DNA from 3 places in the Micromonospora sp. NPDC048930 genome. Region 2 is predicted to be linked to each of the others. Evidence: riboswitches for the same ligand, from Rfam matches in the RefSeq annotation. Region 2 holds a riboswitch; each other region holds the start of a gene.
What was found. A riboswitch is a leader RNA that binds a small molecule or an ion and turns the genes downstream of it on or off. The one in region 2 is predicted to bind S-adenosylmethionine.

Region 1: linked by a shared signal. The riboswitch ahead of ACGFI9_RS15920 (aminotransferase class V-fold PLP-dependent enzyme) and the one ahead of ACGFI9_RS04670 (2-isopropylmalate synthase) in region 2 are both predicted to bind S-adenosylmethionine.
Region 3: linked by a shared signal. The riboswitch ahead of thrC (threonine synthase) and the one ahead of ACGFI9_RS04670 (2-isopropylmalate synthase) in region 2 are both predicted to bind S-adenosylmethionine.

The regions. Positions count from the first base shown of each region.
Region 1 is NZ_JBICUB010000005.1:268,593-271,860, reverse strand. It holds gene ACGFI9_RS15925 (PrsW family intramembrane metalloprotease) at 1-938, opposite strand, end outside; SAM riboswitch class IV at 962-1,082, shown strand; gene ACGFI9_RS15920 (aminotransferase class V-fold PLP-dependent enzyme) at 1,133-2,395, shown strand; gene ACGFI9_RS15915 (aromatic acid exporter family protein) at 2,507-3,268, opposite strand, start outside.
Region 2 is NZ_JBICUB010000001.1:1,093,456-1,096,723, forward strand. It holds gene ACGFI9_RS04665 (hypothetical protein) at 1-1,230, shown strand, start outside; SAM riboswitch class IV at 1,311-1,432, shown strand; partial or broken gene ACGFI9_RS04670 (2-isopropylmalate synthase) at 1,803-2,864, shown strand; gene ACGFI9_RS04675 (MarR family winged helix-turn-helix transcriptional regulator) at 2,993-3,268, opposite strand, start outside.
Region 3 is NZ_JBICUB010000005.1:246,787-250,054, forward strand. It holds gene ACGFI9_RS15830 (DMT family transporter) at 28-993, shown strand; SAM riboswitch class I at 1,179-1,311, shown strand; gene thrC (threonine synthase) at 1,324-2,613, shown strand; gene ACGFI9_RS15840 (GNAT family N-acetyltransferase) at 2,976-3,268, shown strand, end outside.

The sequences.
Region 1 (3,268 bases), on a different contig from region 2:
ACCATGCCGAAGAAGATCGGCACCATCACGCCGATGTAGCCGTACAGGACGATCACCGGCTGCCCGGTGGCGACGGCCAGCGAGGGCAGCAGGTTCCAGGTGCCGTGCAGCATCATCGCGAGCAGCAGGCCGGCGATCGGGGCGAGGATGCGTACCCGCCGGTCGGCGGTGCGGGCGGCGACACCCAGCCCCACCCCGGTCATCGAGGTGAACAGCGGGTGGGCGAAGCCGAAGAGCAGGATCCGGACGATGAAGATCGCGATGACCTGCTGCGCGCCGGTGGCCGGGCCGTACTCCTCGACGCCGGTGCGGTAGCCGTAGCCGCCCAGGTAGAGGATGTTCTCCACCATGGCGAAGCCGACCGCGGAGAGCCCGCAGTAGACCAGCGCGTCGGTGACCCCGGAGAACTCCCGGCGCCGGAAGATCAGCAGCAGGATCGGCCCGGCCGCCTTGGTCAGCTCCTCGATGAACGGGGCGACCAGCACGGCGACCAGGGCGCTGGGCAGCCCCCAGTTCTGGAAGAGCTTCGCGGCTGTCTCGTTGACCAGCAACGAGACAGCGGTGGAGACGAACGCGCCCCAGGCGAAGCAGAAGATCAGGTACTTCAGCGGCTCCGGCTCGTACCGGTCCAGCCAGAGGAAGCAGGAGACCAGCACCGGCACCGGCAGGATCGCCGCGATCACGCCGACCAACAGGGCCTCGGCACCCAGGCTCTCGCCGAGGGTGAAGACCATGAACACCGCGCCCGCGGCGATCAGCAGCACCACCGCGGCGAGCGCCAGGATCCGTCGCCAGCCGAGACGGCGCAGCGGCATCCGGGGGGTCGACGACCCCGGCGGTGGGGCGGCGGGCGCGGTCGGCGGCGGCAGGGCTCCGCCGGGCGGGGTGTCGGCCATGCGGTCAGCGTAGTCACCCGCGACCCACTGGTCCGGCCGCATTCCGCCCGCTATGCTCCGGGGCAGGTCACGAGTGCCAGCGTCAAGCCCCGGCTTGCTGGCCGGCAACCCTCGTCGAGTTCGCGGTGGGGTGCCCCGGGTGATGACCGGGCCCAGCCCGAACCGCGTGCTGGGCAAGCGCGGACCCCGTCCCGGTGCCCATACCCCGGGGTCCCCTGGACCCGGGAGGTTCCGGTATGACCGTCACCCTCGTACCCTCGCTGCCCACGCCGCCGGCGCCGACCCGGCCGGACCCGCTCGGCGTGCTCGGCGTACCGGGGGAGATCAACCTTGACCACGCCGCCAGCGCGCCGTGCGCGCGGGCCGCGGCCGACGCGGTGGCCGAGCTGCTGCCCTGGTACGCGAGCGTGCACCGGGGCGCCGGGGCGCTGTCGCAGCGCTGCACGCTGGCCTACGAGCGGGCCCGGCAGACAGTCGGCGACTTCGTCGGCGCCCGCCCCGACGATCACGTGATCTTCACCCGGAACACCACCGACGCGCTCAACCTGCTGGCCCGGGCGCTGCCCGCCGGCACCACGGTGGTGACCTTCGCCGGCGAGCACCACGCCAACCTGCTGCCCTGGCCGCGCGGCTCGGTCCGGCTGCCGGTGCCGGCCAGCCCCGCCGGGGCGGTACGCGCGCTCGCCGCCGCCCTCGCCGAGCTGTCCCGCGACGCCCGGCCGGGCCTGCCGGTGCTGGTCGCGGTGACCGGGGCGAGCAACGTGACCGGGGAGCGCTGGCCGGTGGCCGAGCTGGCCCGGGTCGCCCGCCGGCACGGCGCCCGGATCCTGGTGGACGCCGCCCAGCTCGCCCCGCACGCCCCGGTGGACCTGGCCGCGCTGGACGTGGACTACCTGGCGCTCTCCGGCCACAAGCTGTACGCGCCGTTCGGCGCGGGCGTCCTCGTCGGGCGGGGCGACTGGCTGGACGCGGCGCCGCCGTACCTGGCCGGCGGCGGGGCCACCAGCCATGTCGGCGCGGCCACCCACGAGGTGCGCTGGGCGACCGGGCCGGCCCGGCACGAGGCGGGCACCCCGAACCTGCTCGGCGCGGTGGCCCTGGCGGCAGTCTGTACCGCGTTCGCCGACGCCGACCGGGACGCCCTGCACGCCCGGGAGCAGGCGCTGCTGGCCCGGCTGCGGGACGGGATCGACGCCCTGCCGCACGTGGTGGAGCTGCGGACCTTCGACCCGGACGCGCCCCGGGTGGGCATCGCCTCCTTCGTGGTCGCCGGGCGGGACTCGTCCGACGTCGCCGCCCACCTGGCCCGGGTGCACCGGATCGGGGTGCGGGACGGGCTCTTCTGCGCCCACCCCCTGGCCCGGCGGCTGCTGGCCGAGGCGGCGGCGCGCACCGGCCGGACCGACCTGCCCCCCACCGCCCTGCGCGCCAGCTTCGGCCTCGGCACCACCGAGGCCGACGTGGACGCCCTCCTCACCGCCCTGGCCACCCTCCCCTGACCGCCGCCGCCCCCTCCCAGGTCCGCACTGATTCGCGGAAAGAGTGGCCATGCACCATCGAATGACCACTCTTTCCGTGCATCAGGGGCCTGCGAACCCGTGCGCGGCGGGTCAGCCGACGGGGGGTGCGGTGGGGGGTTTGGGGGCGGGGCTCTGCTCGGCGGTCTCGCCGGTGCGCTGCTCCTTCTCGCCGAACGCCTGCCGGACCAGGCGGTTCGCCTCCTCCTGCTCGATGCCGGAGGCCACCATCAGGTCGCTGGCGGCGGTACGCACCTGCGCGATCACCACGCTGCCGGAGAAGCCGACCCCCTCCGCGTACGCCCGGCCGGCCTCGCTGACCGCGCGCAGCGCCCGCTCCCGGGCCTTCTCCGGCTCCTCCCCGACGGCGAACTCGTGCCGCAGCAGGCGTACCGACTCGGCGAGGTGGCTGACCGAGTCCGGCATCGGCTCCGGGATGGGCTCCTCGTCCTCGATCATCGTGACCGAGCGGCGGATCAGCGTGCCGCTGTTGCGCATCGCCCGGTCGATCGGCTCGGCCGCCTCGGCGTAGTGGGTCAGCTCGCTGCGCCGGTGCCAGCGGGCGGGCGAGATGGTCACGGTCTCCTTGGCACCCTCGATCGCCTCGGAGAACGCGGCCAGCTCCTCCTTGTTCTCCCGGAGCCGGAACAGCGCCTGCTGGGCCAGGTTCCGGTCCCGCTTGCGCAGCGCCTCGGCACAGGTGTCGAGCTGGGTCGCGAGCAGGTCCAGCGCCGGCCGCGCGGCCCGGTTGATCACGCGCAGCGGGTTGAGGGGCAGCAGGATCGCGGTCACCAGCAGCGCGATGCCACCGCCGATGAAGGCATCGACGAACCGTGGGACCTCCAGGTTCTGGGT
Region 2 (3,268 bases):
GCACCGACGTTCACCGTCACCCAGGTCGTCAACTACGCGGCGGAGCAGGACGCGCGAATCGCCCGGCAGGTGAGCGGCACCATCGGCGTACCGTCCTATCTGACCGGCAGCGGCGGGCCCGGGTCACGGCTGCACTACGGGCCGGCCGACGGCGACGGAACGCCGCACACGCCCGATGCCCTGCCCACGCCGTCCGGCACGACGCTGCAGGCCGACTTCGTCTGCAACATCCCGCGCAGCGCCTCCGCCGCCGACCCGGCGCACCTGTCGCTGTACGGCCACGGCCTGCTCGGCCGGCCGACCGAGATCAACGCCGGCAACGTCAGGACCATGTCGGCCACCCACAACTTCACCTTCTGCGCGACCAGCTGGATCGGCATGGCCAACGCCGACGTCCCGTACGTGGCCGGCGCCTTCACCGACCTCAGCGCCTTCCCCGCGGTCGCGGACCGGCTGCAGCAGAGCTTCCTGAACTTCCTCTTCCTCGGCCGGACGATGATCCACCCGGACGGGTTCGCCGCCGACCCGGCGTTCCAGGACGCCACCGGGCGGCCGCTGATCGACGTTCCGGGCGGGTTGCACTACGACGGCAACAGCCAGGGCGGCATCAACGGCGGTGCGCTCACCGCCGTCGCTCAGGACTGGACCCGCTCCGTGCTCGGCGTGCCGGGGATGAACTACTCGACGCTGCTGCAGCGCAGCGTCGACTTCGCCCCGTTCCAGACGATCATGGACGGGTACTACCCGAACAAGGTCGACCAGCAGCTGATCTTCGCGCTGCTGCAGATGCTGTGGGACCGGTCCGAGGCCAACGGGTACGCCCAGCACATGACCGAGGACCCGCTGCCGGGCACCCCGGCGCATCAGGTGCTGATGCACGTGGCCTTCGGCGACCACCAGGTCTCCCCCGCCGCGGCCGAGGTCGAGGCGCGCACCATCGGCGCCCGCCTGCACACCCCCGCCCTCGCCGAGGGCTGGTCGCGCGACGTGCAGCCGTACTGGGGCATCGTGCCGATCTCGGCATACCCGTACGCCGGCTCGGCAATGGTGGTCTGGAACAGCGGTGCGGCCTACGCGCCGCCGACGACGAACCTCGCTCCGGCCGGGTCGGAGTACGGCAGCGACCCGCACGAGTTCCCGCGCGCCCAGCCCGGGGCACAGCAACAGAAGGCGACGTTCCTGCTCACCGGAAAGATCGTCGACGTCTGCGCGGGGGCGCCCTGCCCGTGATGCGGTACCTCGCCCGCGCGGGCAGCTGAAGTCTCACCTCGGAGTTGGTGGCCCGCGTCCGACGGTTATGCTTCGGCTCAGGTCACGAGTGCCAGCGACAAGCCCCGGCTTGCTGGCCGGCAACCCTCGTCAAAGTTCGCGGTGGGGTGCCCCGGGTGATGACCGGGCCCAGCCCGATCCGCGTGCTGGGCAAGCGCGGGCCCCGTCCCCTGTCACCCCGGGGTCCCTGGACTGCCGGAGGCCCGACATGACCCCTGCGCTCACCGCCCTGCCCGTCCAAGGTGCCGAGCTCCTCACCCGTACCGACGTCGTCACCTCCGTCGGCGTACACCGCGCAAACTGTTGGTTCGGCTCGCCGGAGCCGTCCCGGTACCGGGGCCCGTCTCCCCTGCCCCGGCGGTAGGCGCGCTCGCTACCGCGCGCGGGAGGCGCAGCGCGGGTACCGACGCCGCAGCCTGGTGGCGGTTCCTAACCCGAGCAATGTCACCAGGGAGTGCCGGCCGGCCACGGACCTCGCCCGCGCGGCCCCGCATCCGCCTGCTGACGCCACGTGTTCCAGGGAGCACTCCGAGATGGCTCAACCTGTCACCGACGCTGAGACCGATCCGATCGCCCGGCAGCGCCCCAGCCGGATGCCGTTCCACCGTTACCTGCCCTACGAGCAGCAGTTCCGGGTCGACCTGCCGGACCGCGCCTGGCCGACCCGCCGGGTCGAGACCGCCCCCCGCTGGTGCGCGGTGGACCTGCGCGACGGCAACCAGGCCCTGATCGACCCGATGTCCCGGGAACGCAAGCGCCGCATGTTCCAACTGCTCGTGCAGATGGGCTACAAGGAGATCGAGGTCGGTTTCCCCTCGGCCAGCCAGACCGACTACGACTTCGTCCGGCAGCTGATCGAACAGGACCTGATCCCCGAAGACGTCACCATCCAGGTGCTCACCCAGTGCCGGGAGCACCTGATCGACCGGACCTTCCAGTCGCTGCGCGGCGCCCGCCGGGCGATCGTGCACTTCTACAACTCCACCTCCACGCTGCAGCGGCGGGTGGTGTTCGGCCTGGACCGCGACGGCATCACCGACATCGCCACCACCGGCGCCCGGCTCTGCCAGAAGTACGCCGAAATCCACACCCCCGACACCGACATCCACTACGAGTACTCGCCGGAGTCCTACACCGGCACCGAACTGGAGTACGCCCTCGACGTGTGCGCCAAGGTCATCGACGTGGTCGACCCCACCCCGGACCGGAAGCTGATCGTCAACCTGCCCGCCACCGTCGAGATGGCCATGCCCAACGTCTACGCCGACTCCATCGAATGGATGCACCGGCACCTGCCCCGCCGCGACAGCCTCGTGCTGAGCCTGCACCCACACAACGACCGCGGCACCGGCGTGGCCGCCGCCGAACTGGGCCTACTGGCCGGCGCCGACCGGATCGAAGGCTGCCTGTTCGGCAACGGCGAACGCACCGGCAACGTCGACCTGGTCACCCTGGGCCTGAACCTGTTCTCCCAGGGCATCGACCCCATGATCGACTTCTCCAACATCGACGAGATCAAACGAGCCGTCGAATACTGCAACCAACTACCGGTACACGAGCGCCACCCCTACGCCGGCGACCTGGTCCACAGTGCGGATGAGACGCCGACCAGATCGGTCAGCCGACCCGTGGGTGCGCGATGACCAGCTGTCGGCTTCGATCGGGCCTCGATGCTCAAGGCTGTCGGGGTCGCCAACCCCGGCCGCTGTGGTGGCGGGGCGCGCTATGGCTCGAGGTTGCTTTCCACCAGGCGGGTCAGGAAGGCCTCGACAGCGTCGACCTCGTCCGCTGTCAGCTGTCTCCCGAAGTGCTTCACGACCTCGCGCAGGTGGGACCTGGACGCCCGTTGGAAGAGGTCGTGGCCGGTCGGGGTCAGGACGGCGTGGACGACACGGCGGTCAGCCGGATCGCGTTCCCGCCGCAGTAGCCCGGCGTCGCACAGCCGGTCGAGCAGGCGGGTGATGCCGCCGGTCGTGAACAGCACCGCCTCCGCGAGTTG
Region 3 (3,268 bases), on a different contig from region 2:
CGACGGTACTCGAACATTGGAGCTGTGATGCGTCCTCGTCATGCCGCCTTCCCGCTCTTCGCCGTACTGAGCTGGGGCGTCATGTTCCCCGTCCTGGCCAGCGCGCTCACCCGGGTCGACGCGGTCAACCTGACCACCGCCCGGTACGTGCTCGCCGGCGCCGTGCTGCTCGCCCTGCTGCTGGCCCGGGAGGGGGTGGCCGCCCTCCGGGCGGACGGGCGCGGCGTCGAGGTGGTGCTGCTCGGGGTGATCGGCTTCGGCGGCTTCAACATGCTCACCAACCTCGCCCTCGGGCACGCCGCGCCGCAGCAGATCGCCCTCTTCGCCGCCACCACCCCGCTGGTCACCCAGCTCGTCCGCTGGGCGCGGGACGGGGTACGCCCCCGGCCGGTGCTGCTCGGCCTCTCGCTGGTCGCCCTGCTCGGCGTGGGCCTGGTGATCACCCGGGGCCGGCTCGACGGGCTGGGTCAGTTCGGCCTCGGTGGGCTGCTCATGGTCGGCGCGGTGATCAGCTGGGCGATCTACACCCACGGCGCCAGCCGCTTCCCCGAGCACTCCGCGCTGCGCTACACCACCCTGACCGCCGTCGCCGGCACGCTCGCCATGCTCGCCGCCAGCGCCGTCGCGGACCTCACCGGGGTCCAGCACGCGCCGGCCGCCGCCGACCTCGCCGCGGTCGCCCCGCAGCTGGCGTACGCCGTGGTGGTCGCCGCGGTGCTCGCGGTCCTCGCCTGGAACACCGGGGTACGCCGGCTCGGCGCGGCCGACGCGGCGCTGTTCATGAACCTGGTCCCGGTGACCACGTTCGCGGTGCAGACCCTGCGCGGCTACCGGCCCGGCGCGGTGGAGCTGGTCGGCGCGGCGGTGACCATCGCCGCCCTGGTCGCCGCGAACCTCGCCACCCGCACCCGCAAGGCCGCCGGCGCCGAGCCCCTGGCCGCCGTGATCGACCGCCCCGCCGTCGTCGACCCCGTCGCCGTCGTCGCCCGCTGACCCCGCCGTCCCCGCCCCACCCGGGCCCGGGTGCGCGCAGATTCCCGGAAAGAGTGGCCTCCGAGCTCCGGATGGCCACTCTTTCCGTGTTTGAGGGCGAATCTCGGGCGGGGGTGGGTTCACAGCGTGGGAACCCGAGGTGGTGGTCGCGGGGACGCGGCATAGACTCGGCGGCACAACTGCATACCTCATCCAGAGGGGCTGAGGGATACGGCCCGATGACGCCCCGGCAACCACCCGCGCGCTCGACGACGAGCGACGCCGGGCAGGTGCCAATTCCGTCCCCGCCGCACGAGGCGATGCGGGGAAAGATGAGAGGAATTCCTCGACATGACGTCGACGCTTCCCGGCACGTCCGGCATCGACACCACCCTCAGCCCCGCCCGCGCCCTGGTTTGCCGCGCCTGTTCCGCGCGCTACCCGCTCGCCGCGCAGCACGCCTGCTACGAGTGCTTCGGCCCGCTGGAGGTCGACTACGACGCCGCCGCCCTGGCCACCGTCACCCGCGAGCAGATCGAGGCCGGCCCGAAGAACCTCTGGCGGTACGCGCCCCTGCTCCCCGCCGGCCAGGACCCGGCCACCCGGGTGACCCTCGACCCGGGCCTGACCCCGCTGGTCGCCGCCCCGAATCTCGGCGCCGAGCTGGGCTTCACCGCGCCGCTCTGGGTCAAGGACGACAGCGGCAACCCCACCCACTCGTTCAAGGACCGGGTGGTCTCGGTGGCGCTGACCGCCGCCCGCGCGCTCGGCTTCACCCGGTACGCCTGCGCCTCCACCGGCAACCTGGCCAACTCGGTGGCCGCCCACGCGGCCCGGGCCGGGGCGCCCTCGGTGGTCTTCATACCCAGCGACCTGGAGCAGGGCAAGGTGGTGACCACCGCCGTCTACGGCGGCGACCTGGTCGCCATCGACGGCTCGTACGACGACGTGAACCGGCTCTGCGGCGAGCTGGTGGAGACCGACGACTTCGAGGACACCGCCTTCGTCAACGTCAACGTCCGGCCCTACTACGCCGAGGGCTCCAAGACCCTCGGGTACGAGGTGGCCGAGCAGCTCGGCTGGCGGATCCCCGCCCAGGTGGTCATCCCGATGGCCAGCGGCGAGCTGCTCACGAAGATCGACAAGGCGTTCTCCGAGCTGGTCGAGATCGGCCTGGTCGAGGCGCCGGCCGGTGGCTGGAAGGTGTTCGGCGCCCAGTCCGCCGGCTGCAACCCGATCGCCACCGCGCTGCACGCCGGCAGCGACACCATCACCCCGGTCAAGCCGACCGGCATCGCCAAGTCGCTGAACATCGGCGACCCCGCCGCCGGCCTCTACGCGCTGGAGGCGGTGCGCCGCACCGGCGGCTGGATGGAGTACGCCGACGACGACGAGATCCGCGCCGGGATCCGGCTGCTCGCCCGGACCACCGGGGTCTTCGCCGAGACGGCCGGCGGGGTCACCGTCGCGGTGCTCCGCAAGCTGGTCGAGTCGGGCCGGCTCGACCCCGCCGCCGAGACGGTCGTCTTCAACACCGGCGAGGGCCTCAAGACGATCGACGCGGTGGCCGCGCAGGTCGGTCCCACGCACCGCATCAAGCCGAGCCTGCGCGCCGCCCGCGACGCCGGCCTCCTGGCCTGACCCGCCGGCCCCCCAGGTCGTTGGTCAAGGGGTTCGCGTCGGCGGAAGGGCCGATCCCGACGCGAACCCCTTGATCAACTCATGCGAGTGGGGGAGGGGCGGATCGCCCGGGTGGGGGATCGGGGAGATCCGGTGGGTAACTGGCGATTTGCTGTGAGTGTGGAAAACCCGCCGACAAGGACTTGACGGCAGGAACCGGACGGCGCAAGATGCTCGGTGCGGGAGGGCATCCGCCGGAGACTTTTTAAGTTCTTACGACCCAACGCCGGAGGCGTTGTGCGGACGTCCCTCCCGACCAACGTCCGAAGGGGCCGGCGGAAAACCGCTGGCCCCTTCGCTGTGGGTGGCGCACGCTCAGCGGCATGGGCATCTCCGTCACCCCCCTCGATCCCGCCGACCGGCCGACCCTCGACGCGGTCCACCGCACGGCGGTCGCGGCCCAGGCCGTGGACGAGCCCGACCTTCCGCCGCCGTGCCGGCGCCGGTTCGAGGCACCGCTGTGGCACCCGATGCCCGGCATCGACATCCGGTGGTCGGTGGCCCGCCTCGACGGGGTGCCCGTCGGCTGGATCCGGCTGTACCTGCACACCCTCGACAACACCGAGAACGCCAGCGTGGAGCTGGTGGTGGACCCGGCGTACCGGCGGCGCGGGGT